One region of the Kurthia sp. ISK08 genome, then DNA from elsewhere that is predicted to be linked to it. Evidence: riboswitches for the same ligand, from Rfam matches in the RefSeq annotation. Region 1 holds a riboswitch; the other holds the start of a gene.
The links. Region 1 has a riboswitch for FMN ahead of ACKVQX_RS00740 (ECF transporter S component). Riboswitches for the same ligand answer to the same signal wherever they lie in the genome.
Positions count from the first base shown of each region.

Region 2: linked by a shared signal. The riboswitch ahead of ribE (riboflavin synthase) and the one ahead of ACKVQX_RS00740 (ECF transporter S component) in region 1 are both predicted to bind FMN.

Region 1 covers NZ_JBJXHL010000001.1:152,449-160,587, reverse strand. Annotated here, with positions in the region: gene ACKVQX_RS00760 (cytochrome c biogenesis protein ResB) at 1-329, shown strand, start outside; gene ccsB (c-type cytochrome biogenesis protein CcsB) at 326-1,513, shown strand; gene ACKVQX_RS00750 (response regulator transcription factor) at 1,789-2,505, shown strand; gene ACKVQX_RS00745 (ATP-binding protein) at 2,498-4,279, shown strand; FMN riboswitch at 4,373-4,508, shown strand; gene ACKVQX_RS00740 (ECF transporter S component) at 4,668-5,249, shown strand; gene ACKVQX_RS00735 (biotin transporter BioY) at 5,302-5,853, opposite strand; gene ACKVQX_RS00730 (hypothetical protein) at 6,136-6,543, shown strand; gene ACKVQX_RS00725 (hypothetical protein) at 6,612-6,776, shown strand; gene ACKVQX_RS00720 (LysR family transcriptional regulator) at 6,757-7,644, opposite strand; gene ACKVQX_RS00715 (metallophosphoesterase family protein) at 7,656-8,139, opposite strand, start outside.
Region 2 covers NZ_JBJXHL010000002.1:551,238-559,376, forward strand. Annotated here, with positions in the region: gene ACKVQX_RS06295 (L-lactate permease) at 1-885, shown strand, start outside; gene ACKVQX_RS06300 (right-handed parallel beta-helix repeat-containing protein) at 1,048-2,283, shown strand; gene ACKVQX_RS06305 (PLP-dependent aminotransferase family protein) at 2,341-3,531, opposite strand; gene ACKVQX_RS06310 (metallophosphoesterase) at 3,800-4,615, shown strand; FMN riboswitch at 4,851-4,984, shown strand; FMN riboswitch at 5,082-5,215, shown strand; FMN riboswitch at 5,316-5,449, shown strand; gene ribE (riboflavin synthase) at 5,576-6,208, shown strand; partial or broken gene ribB (3,4-dihydroxy-2-butanone-4-phosphate synthase) at 6,220-6,804, shown strand; gene ribE (6,7-dimethyl-8-ribityllumazine synthase) at 6,834-7,301, shown strand; gene ACKVQX_RS06330 (SH3 domain-containing protein) at 7,505-8,139, shown strand, end outside.

The sequences.
Region 1 (8,139 bases):
GCCAAACATTAGAGCCATTTGGAGAAACAACATATAAAATGAAGTTCCAATCTGTTGAAACGCGAGATGCTTCGAATCTAACCGTTCGAAAAGATAAAACATTACCGATTTTGTTAGTCGGAGGTATTATTTTTATGATTGGTGTAACAATGGGTTCTTATTGGAGTCATCGTCGTATCTGGTTGCAACGAACAGAAGATGGTCGTGTGTTACTTGCAGCGCATACGAATAAAAATTGGTTTAGCATGAAAAAAGACGTAAGTGAAGTATGCACATCTGCGCATTTAACAGACTATCATGATCAGCTAGAGGAGAGAGAGAAACAATGAATCTATTAGATCTTAGTGGGACATTACTATTAATCGCTTTCATCGCTTATTTACTTGCTATTTTATTATTTGGTGGTGCGATTCGCCATAAACAACGCGATGTTTCTATCTCAAATAAACATTGGGGTAATGCTGCGATGGTTGTGACAATCATTGGGTTTACAAGTAATGTTGGGTATTTTATTACACGTTGGATTTATGCAGAACATGCGCCTGTTAGTAATATGTTCGAATTCGCCACAGCCTTTGGTATGTTTATTGTTGGTGCGTTTTTAATTATGTATTGGATGTACCGTTTAGCAACACTTGGTATCGTAGCTCTATCAATTGCAGTGTTACTCATCGCATTTGCAAGTATGTTCCCAAGTGATGTGACGCCTTTAATTCCAGCATTAAAATCATATTGGTTAACCATTCATGTTATTACGACGGTAATTGGCGAAGCCATCTTAGCGATGAGTGCTGTAGCAGGTCTCGTTTACTTACTTAAAACCGTATCATTTAAAAATCCAAGTAAGGAGCGCTTCTGGTTAGAAGTTGTGATGTATAGTTTAGTAGTCGTGATTGGTTTTGTTGTTGTAACCGCAACTTTTAGTAGTATGCACTATGAGGCGAAGTTTAGTTATATCGACAAAGAGCAACAACAAGCGGAAATTACGTATAACACACCACCGCTATTCGGTATGCATGAAAGTAAGGCATTAAAGCCTGAGCGCATGCAACCACTTATGGATATGCCAGCTAGCATTAATGCGAAAAAGTTAACAACCGTCGTTTGGTCATTTATTGTCGGTACGATTTTATATGGGTTATTGCGTTTATTCTGCCGAAAACCTTTGGCGCAAGTCGTACAACCACTTGTAAAACAGACGAATATTACGCTGATGGATGAAATCGGCTACCGAGCTGTATTAATCGGATTCCCTGTTTTCACGCTAGGTGCACTTGTCTTTGCGATGATCTGGGCGCAAGAAGCGTGGACGCGTTTCTGGGCATGGGACCCAAAAGAAGTTTGGGCGCTCATTACATGGTTGTTCTATGCGGCTTTCTTACACCTTCGTCTATCGAAAGGGTGGGAAGGGAAAAAATCTGCTTGGTTAGCTGTGATTGGTTTTGCAATTATTATGTTTAACTTTATCGCAGTGAATTTAATTATTGCAGGCTTGCATTCATACGCAGAATAGTAAAGATAAAAGAGAGTAGTATTCGCTTCGAGAGGAGAGAAGCTGCTCTTTTTTTACTCGAAAAGTAACTGTGGCATAATCAGAAAAAGTCATTTAAAATAGAATTTGTATGGTAAAAAAAGGATGATTTATTCCGTTTTCCTGTTTAATTTGAACAAACGGTGGATAAAAGCGTCAAAATCGTGTCAATCCTGTGTACACTAGATGTGGTTTCCTTTTCATTTATATGGCGGGGTTGTACAATAAGATTATAAGAGTCCGGGGAGGAATTATTTGTGAGTGAACAAATTTCAATTTTAGTTGTAGATGATGAAGATCGTATTCGTCGTCTCATTCGAATGTACTTAGAACGTGAAGGATACTTAGTAGAAGAAGCAGAGAATGGTGTAGAAGCCGTAGAGAAAGCTTTAGAAAATGACTACCACTGTATCATTTTAGATATCATGATGCCAGAGATGGACGGCTTACAAGCGGCAGAAAATATTCGTGAGAAAAAGACAACACCAATTGTCTTATTAACAGCAAAAGGCGAAGAAGCGAATCGTGTACAAGGGTTTGAAATTGGTGCAGATGACTATATTGTAAAACCATTTAGTCCACGTGAAGTTGTATTGCGTATTAAAGCGATTTTACGCCGCTCAGCTGCTTACTCACCTATTTCATCTACATCTGCTTCAAAAGATTTAGTGGTCTTCCCGCATCTAACAATTGACCATGATGCGCACCGCGTTTCAGCAGATGGGGAAGAAGTGAACTTAACGCCGAAAGAATACGAATTACTTTATTTCTTAGCGAAGTCACCAGATAAAGTATTTGACCGTGAGCAGCTATTAAAAGAAGTATGGCATTATGATTTCTTCGGTGATTTACGTACAGTAGATACACATGTAAAGCGTTTACGTGAAAAGTTAAATCGCGTATCAGAAGATGCGGCGAAGATGATTGTAACGGTTTGGGGCGTAGGTTATAAATTCGAGGTCGTAAATGACTAGAATATGGAATAGTGTTGTCGGGAAGCTATGGGTAACCATATTGCTTCTCGTTTCATTTGTACTGTTTATTTTCACAGTACTCATGCTCGAATTTTTATCGAATTTTAATACACAACAAGCAGAAAAAACATTACGCCAAGAAGCTACAACCATTGCACGAATTGTGAATGAACATGATTCGCTCGCTGCTACAGAATCCATTATTAACGATATTTTAGGAGAAGAAACGAATGCTTTAATTTCTTCTAAGCAAGGGAAGATTCAATATTCACTTCAAGAAGGGTTAAACCAAAAAGAAATTCGTGAAAAAATCATTCAAAATCATGCTTTTGACAAGGTCTATGAATCAGATGAACCGATTGTAAAAGAGATGTTATTACCATCTACAACAGATAAAGAACATATGGAGAATTATATTGTACTCGCGTCGCCGATTAATGTAGACCAAAAAGTGCATGGTGCAGTTTTCATCTATCAAAGCCCAGATGCTGTTCATCGTACGACAAAAGAGACAACAAAAATCGTCTTTTTATCTGCTGCAATTGCTTTAGTGTTAACGACATTCTTTGCGTTCTTCTTATCAAGTCGTATTACTTCACCGCTTCGTAAAATGCGTGAAGCTGCATTTGAAGTCGCAAAAGGCAAGTTCGATTCAAAAGTACCTGTATTGAGTCGTGATGAGATTGGACAGCTTGCAACAGCCTTCAATCAAATGGGTAGACAGTTAAAGCACCATGTGGAAGTCATTAATCAAGAGAAAGAACAGTTATCAAGTATTTTAACGTCTATGACAGATGCAGTAATTACGTTTAATCGTGATCGTACGATTTTGTTAAGTAATCCACCAGCAGAGTTGTTATTACAAAAATGGTTCTTATCGAAAGAAGATCAGTCAAAACCATTGCCAATAGCTATCTATCATATGCTAGAACATGTACTTGATTTAGAAGAAGAACTAGAGGAAGAATTAGAAATTGATGGTGCATATTATGTCATTTCAATTAGTCCTTTATATAGCGCTGAATCAGTACGTGGTGCAGTAGCTGTTTTACGAGATAAGACAGAAGAACACCGCCTTGATAAATTACGTTCAGACTTTATTGCGAATGTATCACATGAACTACGCACGCCGATTTCGATGCTTCAAGGATATAGTGAAGCGATTTTAGATGGTGTTGTATCATCTGAAGAAGAACGAAATGAAATGATGCGTATTATTTATGATGAATCACAGCGTATGAGCCGATTAGTAACCGATTTACTCGATTTAGCGCGTATGGAATCTGGGAAGATGCGTTTATATCTTGATGACTTAAGTATTAATCAAGTATTTGAACGTATGACACAGAAGTTCGTACAGCGCGGGAAAGAAAAAGGAATCGAAGTAAGTTATGAAACAGAGTTCTCAGATGATGCGCGCGTTCACATTGATGAAGACCGCATCGAACAAGTTGTAACGAATTTAGTGGATAACGCAATTCGTCATACAGCAAGTGGCGGCCATGTAAAGGTGCTAGCAGACCAATATGCAGGACAAGTGCGCATTCGTATTCAAGACGATGGTGCTGGTATTCCGAAAGAAGACCTTGCATATGTCTTTGAACGCTTTTATAAAGCAGATAAAGCACGAACAAGAGGTAAGGGTGGCACAGGTTTAGGTTTAGCTATTGCGAGTAATATTATTAATGCACATCGAGGTCGTATTACAGTAGAAAGTGAAGTAAATGTAGGTACAACCTTTACATTCTTCCTACCACTACCAGATGAAATTTAATGAATAAAGAAAAAGTCTTGAATTCGAGAGAAACTTCTCTTTACAATTCAAGACTTTTTTTGTATGATGAATGTGTGAAAAAAAATAAATACGGTTCATCTTCGGGGCAGGGTGTAATTCCCGACCGGCGGTAATGAAGTGTTTAACATTTCTCAGCCCGCGAACCTTAACAGGTTGATTTGGTGCAACTCCAAAGCCGACAGTATAGTCTGGATGGGAGAAGGTGAAGGTACAGCGTTGTGTTCAAAAAAATGAGTGAACAACGTTTATTTAATGTTGCCTAATTCTCCCGCGTAGAAGTACTTCTACGTGGGATTTCTATTTTAAATAAGCACACGCAGCCTTACCTCTTTTTGAAGTGATCCGCAACAAAAGGAGAAAACAGAATATGAAGAACAAGAAGTTACGTCGCATGATTGCAATTGGGATGTTAAGTAGTATTGCATTTTTACTACACTTAATTAATTTCCCAATTCCGCCATTCCCGAATTTTTTAGAGGTAGATTTCGGTGATATCCCAGCGTTAGTCGCAATGATTATTATGGGACCACTTGCAGGGATTTTAGTCGAGTTACTAAAGAATGTCATTGACTGGGTATACACAGGTAGTCCAACGGGGGTACCTGTAGGGCATATGGCAAACTTTGTAACAGGCTTATTATTTATCCTTCCAACGTACTTTGTTTATAAAAAATTAAGTACAAAAAAAGGATTGGGAATTGGTCTTGTTGTAGGTACAATCTCTATGGCAGTAGGTATGAGTGTATTAAATTACTTCGTCTTTATGCCAATGTATAATTACTTCTTAAACATGCCTGTTGAAACAGGGGCTGCATTACGTGCTACAATCGTAGCGGGTGTGCTACCATTCAATATTATTAAAGGTGTTCTTGTAACAATTGTCTTCCTACTATTATTTAATGTAATGGGTAAGTGGATGACGAAAGAACGCAGAAGTTTCCAAGCATAACGATAAAAAAGCTTTGGCATTTTCTTAAATGCCAAAGCTTTTTGTATGAGTTTTAATGTTGTACACGTAGTAATTGCGCATGTAATAAGCGATTTCGTACAACAATACCTGCTAATGCAGATAAAATGGCTTTAATCACACCAACAAGTAAGAATGGATAGACACCACCCATAAATGCACCAGTCCAAGATAAATCAGCACTGAATTTTAGCCAGATTGTACCGAAAGCAAGTGTTACAATCATTCCGATAATATTAGCAATGATTGCTTGTACCTTTGTAAAACCGAATCTTTCAAGGTATAAACCGATTGCTACAGCTGCTGGTAAGAAGCCGATAATATAGCCACCAGTTGGTCCTGCAACAACGCCTAGACCACCTGACATACCACTGAAGACTGGAATCCCAATTGCGCCTAGTAATATGTAAATAAACACAGATAGTGAGCCATAACGAAGTCCTAGAATTGTAACAGCTAAACCAATTGCAAATGTTTGTCCTGTAATTGGAATGAGTGGCAGTGGAATCGTAACCTGTGCAAAAATCCCGATAATTGCTGCGAATAATGCGGAAAGAATCCACATCTTCAATTGTTCATTTCTCATAAAAATCCCCTTTGTGTAAACTTATTTTAAAACTAGTTAACCAAAATATAATGAAAAAATGAAAAAAGGTCAACACTTTTTTTCGTGACAACAACGTAAAGTATGCGACGAATATGACAGAAAAATATCATTTTAAAGTAACAACTTACAATAAATGTCAGAGAATTTGCAAAAAGATTAGAAATATGTATAATAAGACAAAGACGATTGAACAAATTAAAAAATAAGAAATTTGCTTCAATATGAGAAAAAATGACTGATAAAATAGAGAGGGGAAGCTTTGTGACCGAAAGGAAACTACTCAGTGCTTTCATTACATCTCTTGCTGCGTTTTTTATATTACCGATGCTATATAGTAATCAGCAAGATGATTTTTTGACTTCGGCATTAAACATTAGTATGTATTCATTTCCTTTGATTTTTACATATGGATTAATCATATCCTATGTATCGGACTTTTTTGCTTCATCCAAACGAAATATTTCAGGTGTATCTTTTTTATTCCATTCTTTACTAGGTTCAACAGTAGCTGTACCGATTTTTATTTATAGTTGGATGAATGATGAAGTCGAAACGGCGATGCAACCAGAAATTTGGACAGCAGGCTTTACATTAGGCGCGGTATTTTTCACAGCCGATGTTTCGTTAAAGTATTTAGGGAAGTATTTAGTATTAAATAGAGGAGCTTAGTTCATTCGAATGAATTGGGCTTTACGTAATTTGAAACATACATAACTAAAAGTATAGAAGTATAACATATGAAAACAGGTTGGGATATACGTGTAAAAAATATCATCCCACATAAGCATAAGAAAAACTGGAATCGCGCTGTGGCGCGGTTCCAGTTTTTCATTGCGAACGCTAAAAAGGAAAGTGAAATATTTGCCCAATCTTTTCTTACGATTATTGGGAAGGTGATTTAAAGTAGTCAAAGATAAACTGTTGGAATTTTTGAGCAGCAGGTGATAAATAACGTCCTTCAGACCAAGCCATACCAATAATACGCTCAGCATTGACATCTGTTAGTGGGATTTTGGTAATACGTTTTTGATTAATTTCATCACCTTCAGGCAGAATTGATACACCGAGTCCAGCAGCTACAAAACCAGCAACGGTTGCTACTTCATCGCCTTCGAATGTAATACGTGGTTCAATATTTTTCTCTTGGAATAACTCATCCATTTGAATACGAAGGGCATAACCTTTTTTTAATAAGATGAAAGATTCTTGACCAAGTTCTGTTAATGTAATCGACTCTTTATTTGCTAGCTCATGGCTGCTTGGTACAATCGCAACTAATTGCTCCCGCCATAACTCCCGCCATTCAATTGGCTTCTCTACTTCCATTTCTGCAAGTAAACAAAGATCTAAATCACCAGACTTCAATTCGAGTAATTGTAAATGCGTATGGTTTTGTTTTAAAGAGAAGTGGATTTGTTCATTTTTTTTACGGAAATGTCGAATTAAATCAGGTACCACATTCGTTCCGAGGGTGTGCAAAAAACCGAGTGATACTTCACCATGATTGGGGTCAACAATTTGTTGAATCTCCTGTAAACCAGCCTGATATTCTCGCATAATATTATGTACACGTTTTACAAATAGTTCGCCGTAGCGATTGAGGCGAATTGAGCGTCCTTGACGTTCGAATAACGGGACCCCAAGCTCGTCTTCTAATCTGGCAATAGAGCGACTAAGAGCAGGTTGAGAAATGGATAATTGTTCTGCTGCTTTTGTCATATGCTGAATTTTTGCGAGCATTTGAAAATACTCCAGTTGTTGCCATTCCATCTGTTTTCCCCCTAAACTTTCATAAATGTAATCGTTCTTTGATCCGCGTCATATAAACACCATTCGCGATGAAAGATGACAGAACCGACATTGATGGCATAACGTTTTTTTGTTAAATGAATAGGTTCATTCCATTTGAAAGGTTGTGTAATTCCCTTATGGAAAAGTGCAGAATGATGACTATGCCCAAAAAAAGTAAGTGGCTCACTATTTTTTTTAATGACAGGTGTAACATCATCTAACCATTCAAATTGATGCCCGTGAATTAATAGAGCGCCTTCAATCTCCATTGTTTCAGGTAAAGATTCAAAAAGTGTTTGCCCAGTTACTTGCATGATGCGCAATTCTTGGTTTCCGATAATAGAAGGGAAATCAAGTAGTTGAATGAAATCATATGGTAATTTAGCAGCCACATGTAAAGGAAGTGACTGTTTTTTATGTGCCTTCTTTTTACTAATCGTACATTCAAATAAATCACCCAAGCCGATACGAATA
Region 2 (8,139 bases), on a different contig from region 1:
ACAGGTATCACATATGCTGTATCACAAGCACTATTTACCATCTTTTTAGGACCAGAAATTGCGGATATCGTACCTCCAATTTTAGCAATGGGCGCACTTGCGTTACTTTGTAAAAAATGGTCACCGAAAAACACATTCTTCCTCAGTGGACATGACTTAGAATATGAAAAACATACAGCAAAAGACATCATCAAAGCATGGTCACCATTCTATCTCCTTACACTTTTCATTTTAATTTGGAGCTTACCAGCCTTTAAAGGTCTATTTGCTGAAGGTGGCGCCTTATCTTCACTTGTTGCTAATTTTACCATTCCGGGTTCTGAAATTAATATGTCACTCGACATTATTGGGGCAACGGGCAGTGCGCTCTTAGTTGCAGTCATTGTCACGATTCTCACAACCAAAAACATGACATTCCAAACAAGTGGTCATTTATTAAAAGAGACGGTTAAAGAGTTCTGGGTACCCATTATTATGATTTGCGCGATTATCGGTATTGCCAAACTCATGACATATGGTGGTATGACGATGGCGCTCGGTGAAGCTGCAGCAAAAACGGGAAGTGCTTTTCCATTCATCTCACCAATATTAGGATGGATTGGCGTATTCATGACGGGTTCAGTAGTAAATAATAATACGCTATTTGCGCCGATTCAAGCCACAGCAGGAGCAGCCTTATCAACTAATTCGACGTTACTCGTTGCAGCGAATACGGTAGGTGGTGTAATTGCCAAACTCGTATCACCACAATCAATCGCCATTGCAACAGCAGCCGTAGGACAGCAAGGAAAAGAATCGACATTAACGAAGATGACCTTAAAATATAGTTTAGGCTTCCTCGTATTCGTCTGTATTTGGACCTTTATTTTGTCGCTTATTTTATAAATGAATAACAAAAAAGAGATTAGGGCGTATGTGTTTAAAACACAATATGTCCTAATCTCTTTTTCATGTAAAAAAGAATTTTTAAATTGAAAAAATAACCATTTTTAAATTTTTATGTGCTATAATTCTCGCTGTGATAAATATCTAAAGGAGTTAATAACAATGAATAAAATTAGGATTATTTCGTTTCTTTTATTGATAGTAGGAATTATAAGTGTAATAACCATTCAACCAGAAGAAGCAAATGCAAAGACCTACACGATCACACCGAATAGTAAACCACTCGACCCTATGTTTCAACGATACGGTACGTATAATCAATATACGAAACACTACTATTTATTCCGTTCTTATATGAACGAATTTGAAAAGAAAAAAGGTGGCAAACTCATTATTAAAAAAGGAACGTATAATATTACAAATGCGATTTATGTTCCATCTAACGTAACATTAGAATTTCAAGACGGTGTTAAAATGGTCAAAACGACAAAAACAGGAACAAACATCATCACACCATCTGCTTCGATGTTCCAACTCGTATCACCTTCAAAAGCATTAATTGACGGTGCATATGGAAAATACAACGGTGAGAAAAATATTAAGTTTATCGGTAAAGGAACGGTCACGTTTGATATGAAATATGTTCCAAAAGGCATTACGATTATTATGGGACATAATCAAAACGTTCTTGTTGACAATATTCAATTCCGAAACTTCAATTATGCGCACTTCATCGAACTGGACGCATCGAAAAACGTAACGATTCGCAATTCAACGTTTAAATCAGCTAATGACCCTCTAATGTCGGTGAAAGAAGCAATTAATATCGATACACCCGACCGCGAAACAAAAGGGTGGAGTCAACGCTGGAGCAAGTTTGATGCACAACCAAATACCAATGTATTAATTGAACATAATACATTCGAAAATATTCCACGTGCTGTTGGTACGCATAAATACTCAGAAAAGAAAATTCATAAAAACATTACGATTCGAAACAATACAATGAAAAACCTACGAAACGATTTTATACGCGCGCTTAATTGGGAAAACGCCATCATTGAAAACAACACATTCACACTCGAATCAACGGATCCACGCAATGAAGTTGTAAAAGGTATTTCAGCGAGTGGTGTAAAAAATATACGTATTAAAAATAATACATTTGACCATATGGCAATTGCGATGATGTTTTTCACATTCGCTAACTCGGGTGGCGGTTCAACAAACCCTGTCTATGCTGATTTAACAGAACAAAATAAAATAGATTTATTATCAAATACATATCTGAATTTGAATACACCGTATATTCAAATTCGTGATAATTTACAAAGTGATGGTACGCGTAAAACAGAAACGATTAAACTAGACGAGCAAACACTTCGTCAGGCGAAGTAATAACTGTATATAAAAAGAGGAATCGCTTGTAAAGCGATTCCTTTTTTCATTATGAATTTATGATTTTTGAACGATTTCAGCATCTTTTAAAATAGTAGCGAGACGTTTAATACCGTCGCGAATTACTTCGGGTGCTGAGTTTGTGTAGTTTAGACGCAGTGTATTCACATCTTTTTTCGATGTATAGAATGGATCGCCTGGTACGAATGCTACGCCGACATCCATCGCTCTTTCGAAGAATTCCATCGCTGTCATACCATTATTTAATGTAGCCCAGACGAACATGCCACCTTCAGGACGTGTGAATGATACATTCTCAGGGAAGTGTTCTTCTAAAGCTTCCAACATCACTTTTGACTGTGCATCGTATAGTTCGATGATTTTTTGAACATGTGTATCGTATTCATTATGCGTTAAATATTCATAAATTGCATATTGTGAGAAGATGTTGGTGTGTAAGTCAGATGCTTGTTTTGCTGTTTCAATATGACGCATCAATTCTTTATTTTTTGAAATAATAAAGCCTAAACGCATACCTGGTGTAACGGTTTTTGAGAAACTACCAAGTAACACACTATTTTCTGATTTACCAGCCGCAATATAAGGTAATGAATCACCTTTGAAACGTAGCTCACCGTATGGATCATCTTCTACTAAAATAATATCGCGGTCTTTAATTAATTCATATACTTCTTTACGACGCTCTGCTGTGTACGTAAGACCTGTTGGGTTTTGGAAGTTCGGCACTGTATAGATGAATTTTACATTCGGCTGATCGAGCGCAACTTTTAATTCTTCAAGGTTTAACCCATCTTCTTCTAATGTAACAGGGTAGAATGACGGTTCACTCATTGTGAAGGCCTGAATCGCACCTAAATAACCAGGTTCTTCAATAATAATGCCATCCCCAGGATTAATTAACACTTGAGATAATAATGATAGTGCTTGTTGTGAACCTGTTGTTAATAGGATATCATCTGCTGTAATACCTAAGTCATGCTTACGATTATATTTATCTGCAATATATTGACGTAGTGGTAAGTAACCATTCGTTGAAGCATATTGGAAAATTTTGCTTCCATTCTCATCGATTGCACGATTGATTGCTTCTTGTAAATTTTCAAGTGGAAAAGAAATCGGATTTGGTAAGCCACCTGCGAAAGAAATGACGTCTGGCGCGTCCGTAACTTTTAAAATATTTCGGATGAATGATGAGGGCGTATTTAATACGCGGTTAGAATATTGCATGTGCGATTCTCTCCCTTTTTCTGACTTTTTTTAAAAGTATAGCACTCTAATGATTGAATCACAAGATATAAGTCTGTTTTGTAAACAAATAAATTTAAAAAAATAGCTAAAATAATACTTAAAGTAGAAAAAAAGGACAAATAAACGATTTAATAATTCTGATAATTCTAATTATTTTAATAATTTATTCGATAAATTGATATGCATTGCATAATGTTACATCGTTCGTTATCCTTAATTTATTGTTGAAATAAAGGATGAATTCAATATGAAGAAACTAATTAAAATAATTGGTGCACTTGTTGTACTTTTTGTTTTTTATATAGCTAATAATCAATGGCTACAATTATCAAAACATACGTTACAAGTAAAAACATTACCAAAAGAAATGAATGGTTTAACAATTGTTCAAATTTCAGATTTGCACGATGCGAAATTTGGTCGTCACCAACAACGACTAATTGAACAAGTAAAAAAGCAAAAACCCGATTTAATTTTTTTAACAGGCGATTTAATTGATCGCAATAATTATAAACTGGGAAGAAGTCTAGAAGCAGTTGATGGTTTTACAAAAATTGCCCCGACTTATTTTGTCGATGGTAATCATGAAATTTCAATTAATCGAGTTAAAGAGATTCATACAGCACTCCAAAAAAGGGGCGTGCATGTTTTAAATAATGAAGCAGAAACATTCCATTATAATGGTGCGCGTATTCAACTTATCGGTATTAGTGACCCTTTATCCGGCGAAACAACAGAAGATATGCTAGCAAAAGCGCTGGTGAATGTTCCACAAGATCAGTTCAAAATCTTATTAGCACACCGTTCAGAATTTGGAGAAAAATACGCACAAGCTGGAATTGACCTTGCATACACAGGACATGCACATGGCGGACAAATTCGCTTACCATTTTTAGGTGGGTTAGTCGATCATGATGCCTCACTATTACCGAAACATACAGAAGGAATTGAACAAGTGGAACAGTTGCAACACGTAATTAGCCGTGGTCTAGGAAATAGTCTCTTCCCACTACGTGTCTTCAACCGCCCAGAAATCGTCGTTACAACTTTAGAATCGAAATAAGTGGACGAGTGACCCATTTTCGCCTTCGAGTGGCCCGTTTGAACGAGCGAATGTCCTAAATCAATCAGCGAGTGACCCGTTTCGCCAGTCGAATGTTCGAATTCACACGATCCCAGTCAATTTAAGTCCCTCTCGAATCACTCAAAAGCCACGTAATCATTCGTGGTCTTTTGAGTTTTTTTGTAAAAAATCTAGTTTTCTGAATAAATTAGTGGTATGGTATAGCTACAATTAAAAAAATCTTCGGGGTCGGGTGAAATTCCCAATCGACGGTGATGCGCGTTAGAGCGATAAGTCCGTGAGCTTTTCGGAGCAGGAGCTGGTGAGAATCCAGGACCGACAGTATAGTCTGGATGAGAGAAGATGCAAAAAATTTGTTTATGATGTGAAAAAATCATAGGCTTATTTGAACATACCTTTTTCATCGACCTCATGTAAATGAAGGTCTTTTTTATTGTGACAACAGAATCGTCTTCGGGGTCGGGTGAAATTCCCAATCGACGGTGATGCGCGTTAGAGCGATAAGTCCGTGAGCTTTTTGAAGCAGGAACTGGTGAGAATCCAGTGCCGACAGTATAGTCTGGATGGGAGAAGACATGTAAAAATTTGTTTATGATCCGAAAAATCATAGGCTTATTTGAACATACCTTTTTTCAGCGACCTCATGTAAATGAAGGTCTTTTTTGTTGTATCAAACTGAATAATCCTTCGGGGTCGGGTGAAATTCCCAATCGACGGTGATGCGTGTTAGAGCGATAAGTCCGTGAGCTTTTCGGAGCAGGAGCTGGTGAGAATCCAGAACCGACAGTACAGTCTGGATGGGAGAAGGATGTGTGAACAAAACTTGTTAAAAAGACGTATGTCAACAGGTTTATTTAGACATGAATTTTAATCATTCTTCCATAAAACTACCCTGAATTGTTTCATCAATCGAGGGTAGTTTTTTATTTTGGGAAAGGAGTGGTTCGTATATTTACAGGGATTGTAGAAGAAGTTGCGACAATTCAATCGATTCGACAAGCGAATGAAAATATGGTGTTGCAAATTCAAGCAGAAAAAATTTTACAAGATGCGAAACTGGGTGATTCGATTGCAGTAAATGGTGTTTGCTTAACAATTGAAAAATTAGAGCAGTACGCTTTTCATGCGACAGTTATGAAAGAAACCTTTCATACAACAACACTACATCGTCTACAGCTACGTGAAAAAGTGAATGTTGAAAGGGCTTTACAGTTGCAAGGACGATTAGGTGGACATATTGTGACAGGACATGTTGAAACAGTCGGGAAAATTCAGAGAATCTTAAAAACATCGAACGAAATTCGCTTAACGATTGAAACAGAACCGAAATTCATCAAACAGATGGTGCCAAGAGGTTCTGTGACATTGGACGGGATTAGCTTAACGATTTTTGCGTTAAACGCGCGGACATTTGAAGTTTCGCTTATTCCGCACACATATGAAACAACGATTTTGCATATGAAAAAAGTACGTGATGTCGTCAATATCGAAACGGATTACATCGGAAAATATGTACAAAGCCAAATGGCGACAATTTTAACAGAAGATTTTTTACGAAAAAATGGATTTTGAGGTGAAAGAACATGCAAGAAATAGAAGAAGCACTTCGTGTTTTACGAGCTGGTGGCATGATTATCGTGACTGATTCTGAAACACGTGAAAATGAAGGGGATCTCGTTGCATTAGCAGAAACGATTACACCTGAACAAGTAACATTCATGGCAATTGAGGGGCGTGGATTAATTTGTACACCTATTTCTGAAGAAATGGCGACACGCTTAGCATTAGCGCCGATGACAGAAGATAATACGGATAATCATGGAACAGCCTTTACAATTTCGATTGACCATATCGATACGACAACAGGTATCAGTGCTTATGATCGTGCATTAACCATTCAAGCTTTAACAAGTGAACAAACCGTAGCACAAGATTTTCGTCGTCCAGGACATGTGTTTCCGCTTATTGCAAAAGCTGGTGGTGTATTAGAACGTGATGGGCATACGGAAGCAGGAGTGGATTTGGCAAAGTTATGCGATAAAAAAGAAGCAGCAGTAATTTGTGAAATTATGGGTGATGATGGACATATGCTGACAGGTGAAAAGTTGACCGCATTTGCTAAAAAACACGTATTACCTATCATTTCAATCGAAGCATTAAAACAATATATTGAACAAACAAAAGGAGCGTATTCAAAATGAACATGATCGAAACAACATTAATCGGAAAAGACTTAAAAGTTGGGATTGTATTAGGAAGATTCAACGAATTCATCACAAATCGTTTATTAGAAGGAGCAGTAGATGGTTTAAAAAGACATGGTGTAGCAGAAGAAAATATTGACGTCGTAAAAGTACCAGGTGCTTTTGAAATTCCATATATGGCAAAACAATTAACAGGTTATAAAAAATATGACGCAATTATTGGGCTTGGAACGGTTATTCGTGGTGCAACAACTCATTATGATTATGTGTGTAATGAAGCGGCAAAAGGAATTGCTTCAGTATCACTTGAAACGAATGTGCCAATTATTTTTGGCGTTGTCACAACGGAGTCAATTGAACAAGCTGTAGAACGTGCAGGAACAAAAGCAGGGAACAAAGGTTATGATTCGGCTGTAGCAGCAATCGAGATGGCAAACCTTCATCGTCTATTAGAAAAATAGACTAGTGTAGATGACCTAGTATGTTTTATGCCAATAGATTGCTAGTTTCAAATCGTATAAAATGACTTGAAACCTATACTCATATAATAAACCTATATCTTTAGTTCGAAAGTCGTTGTTTTGTATAGTCAGCCTATTGAATGACAGTTATAATACTCATTTGGAAAGAGTATCCATGTTTTCAATATAGGAGGGACTATAGGGTGAGAAGAACAATAATGATTGGCGCAACGCTTATGTTAGCAATTGGAATAGGTCAAACGCCAACGATTGAAGCATCAGCAGCTACACAAATAAAGTATGTGAGTATAACAAATGGTAGCAATCTAAATGTTCGAAAAAGTGCGTCAACAAAAGCAACAACATTGGGGAAATTGCAAAACAATACGAAAGTAACCGTCATTTCAACCAAAAATGGCTGGTCAAAAATTAAGTATAAAAAAGGTTATGGTTATGTAGCAAGTAGTTACTTAACAAGTAAAAAGCCTACTTTAAAACCATCTTCAACTGTAACGTATTATGTCAGTACACCAGGTATTGATTTGAATGTTCGAAAAAGTCCATCAAGTCAATCACAAAAGCTTGGTACAATTAAAAATAAAAGTAAAATAGATGTCGTAAGCTATGGAAAAGAATGGTCGAAAATTCGTTATAAAACAGGGTATGCCTATGTGGCAACCATGTATTTAACGAAAAATAAGCCAGCACTTCAACCGTCCACAACAACGGTCTATTATGTGAAGACAAATGGTGTTGCATTAAATGTTCGAAAAAGTGCCTCTAGTACATCGACAAAATTAGGTTCTTTAAAAGACCAAACAAAAGTTGATGTCGTAAG